2 regions of the Allorhizobium ampelinum S4 genome follow, and region 2 is predicted to be linked to the other one. Evidence: riboswitches for the same ligand, from Rfam matches in the RefSeq annotation. Region 2 holds a riboswitch; the other holds the start of a gene.
What was found. Region 2 has a riboswitch for S-adenosylmethionine ahead of metA (homoserine O-acetyltransferase MetA). Riboswitches for the same ligand answer to the same signal wherever they lie in the genome.

Region 1 (7,254 bases), 620 kb from region 2:
CATTCTGATCCGTAATATGCCAGTAACGATTGATCAGCCGCACGGCCACATTCGACTGATTGACAATGACGACCCTGTAGCCCCAGACATAACGACTGTCTTCCGGGTCGGACTGTTCCGCCAGGTAAAATGGCTCGACTGTGACCTCTATATCCCGTGTCAGCGCGCGATACATGAAAGGAGACTTCTTGACGCTTTGGTAAGCATACATTAGCAAAAGCCGATAAGGTTAAGGTTTGCGGCAATGTCGTCGCAGGGAATAATCCTGCAACAATAAAGACCATTAATAGACTTAATTTCCAGTAAAAAATAAGGGTACTCAAAAATTTTTTAGAGTTTTAGAAATCCCTGGCGGCACACTTCAGCAAAGACTGGCGCCACTATATCAGGTTTCTCCATGAAGGATATGGGTGTTTCAGATGGGGCTACAGCGCCGCGCGTTCTATAGAATATAAAAAGGACGCGGTCGCATTTTATATATGCTGCACCTTCATGCGGTTCAGGAGGCGCGTCACGCCTCCTGAAATTTTACGGCTTGAGAGCGCCTCAAGCCTCTCCGGCCTTGGCATGTACGGCCATCAGGCGGAAACGGCATCCAGCGCCTGAGCGAAGTCCTCCACCAGGTCTTCGGCATCTTCAATACCGCAGGACAGGCGCAATGTGCCGCCGGACATGCCAAGCGTTGCACGGGCCTCGTCCGTCAGGTTCTTGTGGGTGGTGGTGGCCGGGTGAGTGATCAGGCTCTTGGCGTCGCCGAGATTGTTGGAGATCTTCACCACTTGTAGGGCGTTTTGCAGGGCAAAAGCCGCCGCCTTACCGCCCTTCATTTCAAAAGCCACCAGGGTGGAGCCGCCCTTCATCTGCTTGGCGACGATGTCGGCCTGCGGATGGTCGGCGCGGCCTGGATAGATAACGCGGGCAACCTTGTTATTGTCAGCCAGAAAATCGGCGATACGACCGGCATTTTCCGTCTGCTGCTTGACGCGCAGCGGCAGGGTTTCCACGCCTTTCAATAGGGTCCAGGCGTTGAAGGGAGACATGGCCGGACCGGTATGGCGGAAGTAATCCTGGAGCTTTTCCTCGATCCATTGCTTGGACGACAGCACGATGCCGCCCAGGCAGCGGCCCTGGCCGTCGATATGCTTGGTTGCCGAATAGACAACGACATGGGCGCCAAGTTCCAGCGGATTTTGAAAGAGCGGGGTGGCGAAAACATTGTCGACCACCACGGTCGCGCCGACCTGGTTGGCGAGCTTGGCGACGCCGGCAATATCCACCACTTCCAGGGTAGGATTGGTGGGGCTTTCCAGGAAAAACACCCTGGTATTCGGGCGGATGGCGTCTTCCCAATTTTTCAGGTCGCGGCCATCGACCAGGGTGAAATCCACGCCATATTTGGGTGCCAAGGTCTCGATCACCCAGCGGCAGGAGCCGAACAGGGCGCGGGCAGCGACAATATGATCGCCAGCCTGAACCTGGCAGAGAATGGAGGCCGCGACGGCGGCCATGCCGGAAGCCATGGCGCGGCCCTCTTCGGCACCTTCCAGCAGGCACATGCGCTTTTCGAACATGTCATTGGTCGGGCTGCCGTAGCGGGCGTAAATATAGCCTTCGGTCTCGCCCTTGAAACGGGCTTCTGCCGCTTCCGAGCTGTCGTAGACGAAGCCCTGGGTGAGATAGATGGCTTCGGATGTTTCGCCATAAGGTGAACGCAGCGTGCCGCCATGAACGAGTTTGGTTGCTGGGCGCCAGTTGTTTGCCATGCTGTATAAGCCTTTCGAACACAAAAAAACCGGTCGCGAAATACGGACCAGTTTGCACGTGTCCGATCTTTTTAGCCAATTGTTTAACGTGGCTGCAAGCCGACCGGCCAAATCACCACGGGATAAGATTTGCTTACGCCGTTCTTTTGCTTGCGTCAATTCCCGGAGTTTGGTTTTGTCATAGACTATATGCCGGTGTTTGACGGGGCTGCGGCATGTTGCGCGCTTTGTTCGGCGTCGGCGCTGCAAGGAAGACATAATGACACGGAATGCGGGCATATTGGCGGATCGCGCCATAGGCGAATTGTTCGGCTTGGCCTCGCTTTTGAGCGAAACCATGCTCGATCACGACCAGATCCAGCCGGCGAGTCTTGATCTGAGGTTGGGCTCCAAAGCGCTCAGGGTGCGCGCCAGCTTTATGCCGGGCCCCAACAGCACGGTGGCGGACAAGCTGCAACGGTTGACCCTGCATGAGATCGATCTGGAGCATGGCGCTGTCCTTGAAACCGGCTGTGTCTATATCGTGCCGCTGATGGAGAGCCTGGATTTGCCGGCGGATCTATCTGCCTCCACCAATCCGAAAAGCTCGACCGGCCGCCTCGACATCTTTACGCGGGTGATGGTCGATTACGCGCAGGAATTCGACAAGATTCCGGCAGGCTACAAGGGCCAGCTTTATCTGGAAATCAGTCCGCGGACGTTTCCCATCATCGTGCGGCGCGGCTCTCGCCTGTCGCAGATCCGCTTCCGGATCGGCCATGCGCTTCTGAGCGACAGCGAACTTCTGGATCTGCACAAGGCCGAAACGCTGGTGGCCAGCGAGACGCCCAATGTCTCGGGTGGCGGCATCGCGCTGTCCATCGATCTGAAGGGGACGGGACCGGACGGGCTGGTCGGTTATCGCGGCAAGCATCATACGGCGGTGATCGACGTCGATCGTAAGGCTGCCCATGATGTGCTGGACTTCTGGGAACCGCTCTACAGCCGTGGCCGTGACGAATTAATCCTCGATCCCGACGAGTTCTACATTCTCGTCTCACGCGAGGCCGTCCATGTCCCGCCGCTCTATGCGGCGGAAATGACTCCGTACGACCCGCTGGTCGGGGAGTTCCGCGTTCATTACGCCGGCTTTTTCGATCCGGGCTTCGGCCATGCCGGGGCTGGCGGTACCGGCAGCCGCGCTGTGCTGGAAGTGCGCAGCCACGAAGTACCCTATATTCTAGAGCACGGCCAGATCATCGGCCGCCTGGTCTATGAACATATGCTCGAACATCCCCAGGGTCTCTACGGCACAGGCCTCGGCTCCAATTACCAGGCTCAGGGACTGAAGCTCTCCAAGCATTTTCGCGCAGCCTGATCTGCGCTTTCATGCTTGACATCAACGCCCAAGTGTAGGAACTCTCGGGCATTAGGCGGGTGTAGCTCAATGGTAGAGCAGCAGCTTCCCAAGCTGAATACGAGGGTTCGATTCCCTTCACCCGCTCCAGTAAAATCAATAACTTACAGAATAATTGTGTCACTCGTGTCAGGGTGTGTCACTTGCGCTGTTCAGCACGTGCAGCGGATATTTTGCGACGGCACTGTAAACTTATCGCCTTGAACGCACCAACTTGGCGTGAGGAATTAGTTCATGCGGCGTGAAGGCGTGCGATTTGGTGCCATGCTTGCATGGCTTCGGTTCGCAGTTCGCGATGGTGGGCGGATGGGATATCGTGTCGGGGAACGTTAAAGAGGTTGGCGATGGGGTCATGGATGGAAACGAAACGCTGAAGATGTCGTGCTGACTTGAAGCGCTTCATGATCTTCTCGCGTCGTCGGACGGGCTGATGAGAGTTTTCCGCCCGATTGTTCAATCCCTTGTGAGAACGATGCTCAACGCCGGGCATGACCTCCCGCTTTGCTGCACCATAGGATAGTAGTTTGTCGTTAATCATCAAACACGGCGCACGGCCTTGGGCTTTCAGGAGCTTGCGCATCAAACGTTTTGCCGCCTTGGCATTGCGGCGGTTTTGCACCAGCACGTCGAGAACAAAGCCATCCTGATCAACGGCGCGCCAAAGCCAGTGTTTCCTTCCACCGATGGTGATGACAACCTCATCGAGATACCATTTATCACCGAGCCTGCCGGCAGATCGCTTGCGGATATCGTTGGCAAAGTGTCTGCCGAATTTCTCAGCCCAGAGCCGCACGGTTTGATGAGAGACGATGATGCCACGCACTGCCAGCAGATCCTCGACCATCCGCAGGCTAAGCGGAAACCGGAAATGCAGCCAAACTGCATGGGCAATCACTTCCGCTGGAAATCGGTGGCGACGATAAAGAGGATCACGGCTAGATCTGGTCATGCAGCCAGATTCCTCATTTTGATCGATGTCCGGTTAACGTTACGATGCCCTATTTACAATATGCACATCTCGACATGATACGATTGTTCTCGTATTATGTCGATTATGAAGACTTACCATCCAAAAAGAGAAGAGATTCGCCTGGACAGCGTTCTCACAGCACTTGGCAGCCCGGTGCGTCTGGCTGCGATTAAGGTGATTGCTGAAGTTGGTGAGCACCCGTGTTGTGGTATTCTTCCCCAAATCAGCAAATCAACGATGACGCATCATTTTCGCATTTTGCGCGAAAGCGGTGTTGTATGGCAGCAGCATATTGGCAGGGAATATCGTCTATCGCTGCGACGAGACGATCTTAACGCACGCTTTCCCGGACTGTTGGATGCCATTCTTTCACCGCTCCAAAACGAACCATGTCCAACAATGGCGCGCGAAAAGGGTCCGGCGTAGAGATTAGGATTTACCACCGGGCCGAGCATTATTTTTGTTGAAGAGATCGTTCTACAAAACCTTGTATTTATGACTTGTTGTTTAAAGTTTTTGAGGTTTATGGAATTACGAAATAAAAGCCTGGTGCTGGGGTCTGTCATGCTCCGATTGAACCAGACAGACCCTAGGAATTTTGGACAGTTATTTAAGCCACAATATTGTCGCTGCGAGAGCGACCATGGCTCGATAGTTCCGGGCCGTTTTCTCATATCTGGTGGCAATACGCCGAAATTGTTTGAGCTTTGAAAAGCAACACTCGACCAGATGGCGCTGCGCGTAGAGTTGCTTGTCGAGTGGATATTTCTTTGCGCGAGCGGGGGTGTTTGGAATGACGGCTTTCGCTCCCTTCTCGGCGATAGTTTTGCGCAGTCGGTCACCGTCGTAGGCGGTATCCGCCATGACGACCTCGGCGGGAAGCTCTTCAAGCAGAGCGTCGGCCTGTGGTGCATAACCTTTCTGGCCTGCTGTGAGAATGAAGCGCACGGGGCATCCAAGACCACGCACAGCCATATGAATTTTGGTGCTCAGGCCGCCGCGAGAACGGCCAAGGGCCTGATCTTCAGCCCCTTTTTTGCGCCAGATGCGTGCTGGTGAGCGCGGATGATGGTGCTATCGATGATCAGGTACTCGAAATCACGGTCATCGGACATCGCTTCGAAAACCCGCCACCAGACGCCCTTTTGGCTCCAGCGGCTGAAGCGCCGAAAGACACTGTTCCAGTCGCCGAAGACCTCCGGTAGGTCACGCCAAGGTGAGCCTGTGCGTGCGATCCAAAGTACCGCTTCCACGAACATGCTATTATCCCGCCCGGACGAGCCGCGGGTGCGAGCATCACCGATGATGTGTCGGGAAATCCGATCCCATTGGTCGTCTCGAAGAATCAAACGCTCCAGAACACTCATGACGGCCTCCAAAAGACAGTCTTGAATCCCATATCTAGATGTTTGGGAATCCTAAGAGTCCACACATCCTAGAGTTTGTCAGGGAAAAGTGGTTCCAACTTCTGAGTACAATGCGGTAAAAACAGCGTTGGACTTGACCGCTGTTATTTTCAACCCGCCAAAGGAACCGAGCACCCTTCTTCTCCACAAACCGGTGCACGGTCTTTCTCGGCAGAGTGGGCTTTGCTCCAGGTTGTTTTCAAAGCCTGGAGTAGGCTGGCCTTTGGTTGTGCGCCAGAAAGCCCAAGCCCCTCATCAAAGACAAAAAAGGGCACACCGTGAATACCCATGCCATGGGCCTGCGCTTCATCTGCACGCGATTGCTCGGCAAAAACATCGGACTGAAGCATGGCCTTGGTTTCATCATAATCAAGGCCAAGTTCAACGGCGATTTCCGCCAGCACGGCATGATTGGCAAGTTCACGGTTCTCGACGAAATAAGCAAGAAACAACCGCTCCGACATGGTATCGGCAAGCCCTTTGCTCTCAGCGAATTTTGCCAGTCGGTGGGCGTCGAATGTATTGGTATAGCGAACCGTGTCATAGCGCATGTCCAGCCCGACACGCTTGCCCAGCATCATGATCTGCTGGATCATATCGCGTGCCCCCTCTGGGCTCTTGCGGTATTTATATTCGATGCGCTGCTGGGTGGTATTGACCACAACCGGGCTTGCGGTTGGGTCAAGTTCGAATGCTTTGAACGTGATTTGGACATCTTTGGCATGTTCGAACTCAGCCAGCGCTTGATCAAGGAAGCGCTTGCCAATGTAGCAATAAGGGCATGCGTAGTCGGACCAAATTTCAAGTTGCACGATGAACCTCCTTGTCAAACATTTAATACGATAATACTCATACCATCGTACTAGTCAACCTCCGGCTGAATATGTGGCATGATCACGTCTCAGCGGTCTCGATGAGGAAATCTTGAAATGACGGCATCGCTCTTGCGGCCTGTAGCGCCTATTATCGTGGAAACAGGCCAAGTGCCGAACGCTACCATTCTCTTTATTCATGGCCTTGGAACGGACGGGAACACCTTCTTACCTGTCATCCAACGCCTCAATCTCGGACGTGTTGGGCCTGTCCGGTTTGTCTTGCCCAATGCGCCCAAGCAACCAGTCTCGATCTGCCAAGGGCAAACCATGTCGGCCTGGTTTGACCTTCTTGATCAGGATTTTGTCGCACGCGAGGACGAAGCCGGTTTGCGGACCGCAGCCGAGTATTTTAAAGCGCTGATCGAAGCAGAAATCAAAAGCGGTATTGCCCCGGAACGGATTGTGATTGCAGGCTTTTCTCAAGGCGGTGCTCTCTCCTTGCTGACAGGACTGCGCTTCAGACATCGGCTGGCGGGTATCGCCGCCCTATCTGGTTGGCTACCTCTTAGCGCAAGCCTTGGTGACGAACATTCGCAGGCATCGCTCGCAACGCCCGTCTTTTTGGGGCATGGGGCGATCGACAAGGTCACACCTTTGCGACAAATCAAAACAGCTCAAACCCGAATGGAGGCCTTAGGATATACAATCACGTCTCATACTTATCCTATCGGCCACACCATTACAGAAGCCGAATTGCATGACCTGAGTGTCTGGCTGGAGCATTGCCTCGGCTAACTGGATCTGGTGCTTTGTGCGGACCGGGTACGCGTCCCGATTCGCACCCACTTCATATATGTTTGCAAAAAACAGCCAAACAGAAGGAGGATGCGGCTCAACAGCAGGC
Region 2 (7,254 bases):
GACCAGCACGCCAGCAATGGCGAGGCAGGCTGCCAGAAAGAACATCGGAGCAATCGTGCTGCCTGTCTGGTCGCGGATCAATGGCACGACATTCTGGGCAACAAACCCTCCGAGATTGCCGACCGAGTTGATGGCAGCCAGACCGGCGGCGGCACCGGCCCCTTTCAGGAAGCGCGATGGCAGGCTCCAGAACACCGGCTGGCCTGCGAAGATCCCGGCGGCGGCAAGGCACAGAAACGCAAATTGCAACACCTGGTCTGTCAGCACTGCCGACATCACAAGACTGACGGCACCGACAAAGGCCGGTATGACGATATAGGGCGTCTTGTTCTCCGTCCGGTCAGCCGCCGATGGCACAACATAGAGCGCGATGGCAACAGCAACCCAGGGGATGATGTTGATCAGGCCATTCACCGTATTCGACACGCCAAACCCCTTGACGATGGTCGGCAGCCAATAGCTCAAGCCATAAGCGGCGAGTGGAAAGCCGACATAGCAGAGCGACATCAGCAGCACGCGCGGATTGATCAATGCCTTGAAGCCATTGTCGGCATTCGCGTCCATTCCGGTGTTTTCGGCATCCAGCCGGGCCTGAAGCCAGGCTTTTTCCGCGTCCGTCAAAAAATGCGCCTTGGCTGGCGTATCGGCGAGATAAAACCAGGTGACGATACCAGCCAGAACCGCGGGAATACCGGTCGCCAGGAACACCCACTCCCAACCCTGATAGCCCAGGAACCCATCGAGATCGAGCAACACGCCGCCCAAGGGCGCACCAATAGCATTGGCAAGGGCGCTGAAAATCATGAACAGGCCAACCATCCGGCCACGATAATCCCTTGGGAACCACAGCGTCAGCAGATAGAGCACGCCCGGAAAGAAACCTGCCTCGCAGACACCCAGCAGAAAGCGCAGGATGTAGAACATCGTCGCGTTCTGGGTATAGGCAAGCGCAATGGTCACCGCTCCCCAGGACACCAGAATGCGCGCAAACCAGCGGCTGGCGCCAAACCGCTCAAGAAACAGGTTACTCGGCACTTCAAATAGAAAATAGCCGATAAAGAACAGCGACGCCCCCAACCCATAGGCATATTCGCTGAGGCCCAGCGCATCGACCATTTGCAATTTCGCGTAACTGACATTCTGCCGATCAATATAGGCAATCAGGTAGAGAAGCCCCAGAAACGGCATCAGCCGCCAGGTGATTTTTGAAATCAGTGCTTTTTCGGAAACCAAGTCATGTCCTCCCACAACCGTCCCCTCCTGCGGCTGCTAAGGACGGGTAAAGGAAACAGGATTACACGCTGAATTGTTCCCCGCACACCCTTGGACAAAGCCGTGCAAAAAACCATCAGCTCACGGAAAACACATAGTCCGTTTCCTGGCGCAGTGTTTCACCGGGCCGAAGGACAGCACTTGAGAAACCGGCCTGGTTGATGGCATCCGGCCAGATCTGGGTTTCCAGACAGAAACCGGCATAAGCGCCGTAGCGACGGCCCTCAAGACCGGAAACCGGTATATTCAGGTAGACGCCCGCGTAGAATTGAACGCCGGGTTCGGTGGTACGCACTTCCATGGAAACGCCGGATTTCAGGCTGCGGGCCATGGCGACGCTGCGCTTGGCCACCCGTGTCTGCGACAGACAGAAATTGTTGTCGAAGGGCACCTGAACGCCGTCCTCTGTGCGACGCATGACGCCCATCTGCCGGAAATCAAACGGCGTACCGATCACCGGACGCTGCTCTCCAGTCGGAATCAGGCGGTCATCGACAGGCAGGTAGTGATCGGCAGCAATCATCAGCTCATGATCCAGCATGTCAGGCGAATCATCCAGGTTGAAATAGGAATGCTGGCAGAGATTGGCAAGGGTCGGCGCGTCCGTGGTGGTTTCATAGACCACCGACAGCACACCGTCATCCTGGAGGTGATAAGTCGCCCGGATGTAGGCATTGCCGGGATAACCGGCCCGGCCCGCCGGATCGGTGATCTCGAGCACCACCCGGTCACGATCAAGATCGGCAATCGTCCAATTGCGCCTACCAATGCCATCGCTGCCGCCATGCAGATGGGTAAGGCCGCGCTCGTTGCATTCCAGCTGATAGTCTTCACCATCAAGGGTAAAACGTCCGTTGGCGATGCGATTGGCCAAGCGCCCGGGCGTCGCCCCGAAATAGGGTGAATGGATCGCATAATCCTCGAACCGCTCGAAACCCAGCACCAGCGGTGCCACATGGCCTTCCATCCTGAGATCCTGGATCACCGCTCCCCAGGTCAGCACCTTGGCCTTCAGGCCACCGCCATGCAGCGTGACCTGCTCTACCGTTTCACCCTTGGTGGTCGTGCCAAATTCCAGACGCTGCATATGCTTCCTCACCCTTGCATCGACGGTGCCTGCCTGAGGCGGGCGCGTCATCGTTTCTGCTGTGTCACATAGGTTTATTGCATAATTCCTCAAACCGAAATCGATCAGAGATAAAATATCCAGCAACCATAAGGCGTTACAGCAAACATCAACGCACCATAGACGATGCGGGCCGGATTAACGCGACAGCTCGCGTGCCGCATCCTCCAACCCGCCAAGCGTCAGAGGATGCATGCGCCCGCCCATGAGACGCGAAATCAAACCGATCGAATGGGTATAGGCCCAATGCTCCTGCTGCATCGGGTTGAGCCACAGACATTTGCGAAAATGCGCCGTGATGCGCGAAAGCCAGAGCGCGCCAGGCTCGCCATTCCAATGCTCCACCGATCCGCCGATCATGGTGATCTCATAGGGGCTCATCGCCGCATCGCCGACGAAGATCACCCGGTAATCCGGCCCATAGGTGCGGATAATCTCTTCCGTCGGGATGACATCGGTCCGGCGGCGGCGATTGTCTTTCCATACGCGCTCATAAAGGCAATTGTGGAAGTAGAAATGCTCCATATGCCGAAATTCCGACCGGGCTGCCGAAAACAACTCTTCCACGCCTTTGACGTGATCGTCCATGGAGCCACCGATATCGAAGAACATCAGCAGCTTGACGGCATTTCGCCGTTCCGCCTGGGTCTTGATGTCAAGATAGCCATGCTCTGCCGTTGCGCGGATCGTACCGCTCAAATCAAACTCGTCCGGCGCACCTTGCCGCACGAACCGCCGCAACCGGCGCAGGGCAACTTTGATATTGCGGGTGCCAAGCGCGACGGAATCGTCGAGATTGCGAAATTCCCGCTGGTCCCACACCTTGACGGCGCGGCGATGGCGTGATCCGTCCTGGCCGATCCTCACCCCTTCCGGATTGTAGCCATAGGCCCCGAAGGGCGAGGTCCCCGCCGTGCCGATCCATTTTGAGCCGCCCTGATGGCGCTCCTTTTGCTCGGCCAGCCGCTGTTTCAGCGTTTCCATCAGCCTGTCGAAACCACCCATGGCTTCGATCAGTTTCTTGTCTTCGTCGGACAGGTGTTTTTCGGTCAGCTTGCGCAACCATTCTTCCGGCAGAGCGGTCTGGGAGACACCCGCCTCCAACCCACCAGTCGCTTCCAACCCCTTGAAACATTCAGAAAAGGCCAGATCGAAACGGTCGATATGCCGCTCATCCTTGATCAGCGTCGTGCGCGCCAAATAGTAGAAAGCCTCAATGTCGAAATCGACAAGGCCGCGCTGCACCCCTTCCAGCAAGGCCAGATATTCCCCGAGGGAGACCGGGACTTTTTCTTGTTTGAGCTTGAGGAAGAAAGGCAGGAACATCGGCGCTCAGAGCGGTTGCTGGTAGATGATAAAGGGGGTCTTGTCCGCCACCTGATCATAGAGGCGACGGGCCGTTCTGTTAAACTCCTGGGTCATCCAATAGACCTTGCCCGCGCCGATCTCCATCGCCGCCGCATTGACCGCTGCAATCAGCGCCCGGCCGATGCCAAGCCCACGCACCTCAGGATCGACATAGAGATCCTGAAGATAGCAGACATCGGCAATATACCAGCAGGACCGATGAAAGACATAATGGCGGAGGCCGACAGCCTTCCCTCCGGCCACAGCCAGAAACCCGCGAAATTCGCCAGCTCCCTGCCCCGTCAGCCGGGCAAAGGTGGTCGCATAGATCTCTTCGGGCAGTTCCGTTTCGTAAAAGGCGAGATAGGCGCGCCACAGGCGGCGCCAGTCTGCCTCGTCGTCAACAGTCAGGGGACGGACCAGAAGTTCGCTGCTCATATGCCGCGCCCCTTGCCGATATCGTTCAAATCATAGCTGGTGGTCTGATACATTTCGTTGATCCAGTTTCCAAACAGCAGATGCGCATGGCTGCGCCAGCGGTTGAGCGGCGTCAGTGTATCATCGTTGTGGGGAAAGTAATCATATGGCAGGCGGATCGGGATGCCGGCGCTGACGTCGCGGAAATATTCATCCGCCAGCGAGGTGGAATCATATTCGACGTGATTGAACATATAGAGCCGATTGCCCTTGTCCTCCTGCACCAGGCAGACACCCATCTCGTCGGATTCCATCAGGATGTTCAGGTCCGGCACTTTTTCGATATCGGCGCGGCGTACTTCGGTCCAGCGTGAGACCGGCACCTGAAAATCATCCGAGAAGCCGTTGAGATAGATGGAGGAGGGTGCCAGATTGCGGTGGCGGAACACGCCGAAAGCCTTTTCCTTCAGCCCATGTTTCGGCACCTTGTGGAAGTGATAGATCGCCGCCATCGCCCCCCAGCAGACATTCATCGTCGTGTGGACATTGGTTTGCGTCCAGTCGAAAATCTGCTGCATCTCGCTCCAATAGGTGACGTCTTCAAAGGGCAGCGTTTCCACCGGCGCACCGGTAATGATCAGTCCATCGAACTTGCGGTGCTTCACCTCTTCCCAGGTCTGGTAGAAGGACAGGAGATGCTCTTCGGGCGTGTTCTTGGCCTTATGCCCGCCGATCCGCACCAGGGTCAGTTCCACCTGCAATGGCGATGCACCGATCAGCCGGGCAAATTGCACCTCGGTCTTGATCTTGTTGGGCATGAGATTGAGCAGGGCGATCTGCAACGGGCGAATATCCTGACGGATCGCTGCGGTTTCCGTCATCACCCGCACACCCTCATGAACGAGAGCGTCGAAGGCGGGGAGCGTATCGGGAATCTTGATCGGCATCAGCTTTAAACTTTCCTGTCACGGCACGGTGCGGCAGCTTTGCTATCGCCATCGGCCTCGGAAAGTCTTGAATAACTTGCCTCGGCCCTTTAGCAATTTATTTTACGTGGCTGCAAGCCGGCCGGCCAAATCACCACGAGACAGGCGCTTATTTACGCCTTCACCCGTTACGAATCAATGAAAACATAAGCTGCACCGCAGCACGGATCAGCGCCCGTCCCGCGCTCCATCCCGCCGGGCCATGAAGGCCAGCCGCTCGAACAGATGCACGTCCTGCTCATTCTTCAAAAGCGCGCCGTGCAGTTTCGGCAGGGCATTGGCTGCATCGATGCGCAGATCGGCGGGATCGACCTCATCGGCCACCAGCAGGCGTATCCAGTCCAGGGCTTCCGAGGTCGATGGACGTTTTTTCACGCCCGGCGTTTCGCGGATCTCGTAAAACCGGGTCAAGGCCGCCTGGAGCAGCTGCTGCTTGATGCCGGGATAGTGAACCTCAACGATCCGCGCCAGCGTTTCGGCATCCGGAAAGCGGATATAGTGGAAGAAACAGCGGCGCAGGAAGGCGTCGGGCAGTTCCTTCTCATTATTGGAGGTGATGATGACGATCGGGCGCACCTGCGCCTTCACCCGCTCACCGGTCTCATAAACGTGAAACTCCATCCGATCCAGTTCCTGCAACAGATCGTTGGGAAACTCGATATCGGCCTTGTCGATCTCATCAATCAGCAGCACGGTTTTCCGGCCTGCGGCAAAGGCTTCCCAGAGCTTGCCGCGCCTTATATAATTGCCGATATCGCTGACGCGTGGATCGCCCAGCTGGCTATCGCGCAGGCGCGACACGGCATCATATTCGTAAAGCCCCTGCTGCGCCTTGGTGGTGGATTTGATCGTCCATTCAATCATATCGAGACCAAGGGCTGCCGCAACCTGACGGGCCAGTTCGGTCTTGCCGGTGCCTGGCTCCCCCTTGACCAGCAGCGGCCGTTCCAGCGCAATAGCCGCATTGACGGCCACCGTCAGGTCCTTGTCGGCGATATAATCGGCGCTTCCGGTGAATTGCCCGGCAAATGGCATGATCTCTCCAATTCATCGTGAATTTCGCTGAAAGTAATCAGCGGCACAGCCAGCGACAAGCCGGTGCAGGCCAATCTCTTCACAAATAAAGCTTGTATTTTGTTTGAAATCTGCCAGTTTGGCCCCCACATCCTGCTCAACCATTCAGGATGGGGTCACCTTTTCCGGCAGGAAAGCGCTTTGGCCCCGAATGGGCATGAGTTAAACTTTCCTCTGCCTGACTGAACTGCAAGGCCGGACGTTCCGGTTTTTTGTCTGTGCCGCTGAACCGGGTGCGGTTCGATGGCAGGATTGGGCAGGGACTATCCGTTTTTGCAGCGACACGTGAGCGCCGGTATCGGCGCACAGCGCTACAAAAATCCGCACCGCGCCGTTCGCACTGTTGTCCGCATCTTTTCGCCCTGGCGAAACCAAAGCGGTTTCCCGGCGCATTTTCGTTTCGGCATTTGATCCGCGAGCAGTAATCCTGCAAGGAGACCGGCATGACGGCGCATTTATACAAGACAGGCGACATGGTCGTCCTGAAAGACGGTCCCGTCAGGCTCTCCCGGTCGGTCGGCGTCTGCAAGGTGCTTGCCACCCTGCCGGAATCCCAGGGCGCACGCCGGTATCGGGTTCGCTTCGAGAGCGAAACGTTCGACCGGTCGATTGCCGAGGACGAGATCGATGTCAGCCGTTCGCCACGGTCCGGCACCGCCTCAAAAACACAAAAGGCCGGCGGGGCCTGGGCAACGCCAGTCAATTCGAAATAACCAGATTATCATCCTCAACCATCAAAGGAGAGACAGTGCAGGTACTCGTCAGGGATAACAATGTTGAGCAGGCATTGCGCGTGCTGAAGAAGAAAATGCAGCGCGAAGGCCTGTTTCGTGAAATGAAGGCCCGTTCGGCCTATGAAAAGCCGTCGGAAAAGAAGACCCGCGAAAAGGCCGAGGCCGTGCGCCGCACCCGCAAGCTGGCCCGCAAGAAGCTTCAGCGCGAGGGCCTTCTGCCTGCGCCGAAGAAAAAAGTTTTTGCACCACGCGCCCAAGGGTAAGGGCAGAAGGGCAAGGGACACATCGCCCTTGGCCA

Region 1: it holds a riboswitch for S-adenosylmethionine, as region 2 does, so the genes downstream of both, AVI_RS02210 (O-succinylhomoserine sulfhydrylase) here and metA (homoserine O-acetyltransferase MetA) in region 2, are expected to answer to the same signal.

Annotation. Positions count from the first base shown of each region.
Region 1 is NC_011989.1:462,157-469,410, forward strand. It holds gene apaG (Co2+/Mg2+ efflux protein ApaG) at 1-175, opposite strand, end outside; gene AVI_RS02210 (O-succinylhomoserine sulfhydrylase) at 579-1,763, opposite strand; SAM riboswitch at 1,814-1,892, opposite strand; gene AVI_RS02215 (2'-deoxycytidine 5'-triphosphate deaminase) at 2,023-3,120, shown strand; tRNA gene AVI_RS02220 (tRNA-Gly) at 3,176-3,249, shown strand; gene AVI_RS02225 (IS6 family transposase) at 3,392-4,108, opposite strand; gene AVI_RS02230 (ArsR/SmtB family transcription factor) at 4,205-4,555, shown strand; one part of gene AVI_RS29435 (IS5 family transposase) at 4,736-5,169, opposite strand; one part of gene AVI_RS29435 (IS5 family transposase) at 5,169-5,496, opposite strand; gene AVI_RS02245 (DsbA family oxidoreductase) at 5,646-6,347, opposite strand; gene AVI_RS02250 (alpha/beta hydrolase) at 6,465-7,145, shown strand; gene AVI_RS02255 (hypothetical protein) at 7,243-7,254, opposite strand, start outside.
Region 2 is NC_011989.1:3,570,385-3,577,638, forward strand. It holds gene AVI_RS16790 (MFS transporter) at 1-1,233, opposite strand, end outside; gene AVI_RS16795 (aldose epimerase family protein) at 1,349-2,359, opposite strand; gene AVI_RS16800 (vWA domain-containing protein) at 2,537-3,724, opposite strand; gene AVI_RS16805 (GNAT family N-acetyltransferase) at 3,731-4,183, opposite strand; gene metA (homoserine O-acetyltransferase MetA) at 4,180-5,109, opposite strand; SAM riboswitch at 5,179-5,256, opposite strand; gene AVI_RS16815 (AAA family ATPase) at 5,317-6,183, opposite strand; gene AVI_RS16820 (hypothetical protein) at 6,666-6,935, shown strand; gene rpsU (30S ribosomal protein S21) at 6,971-7,219, shown strand.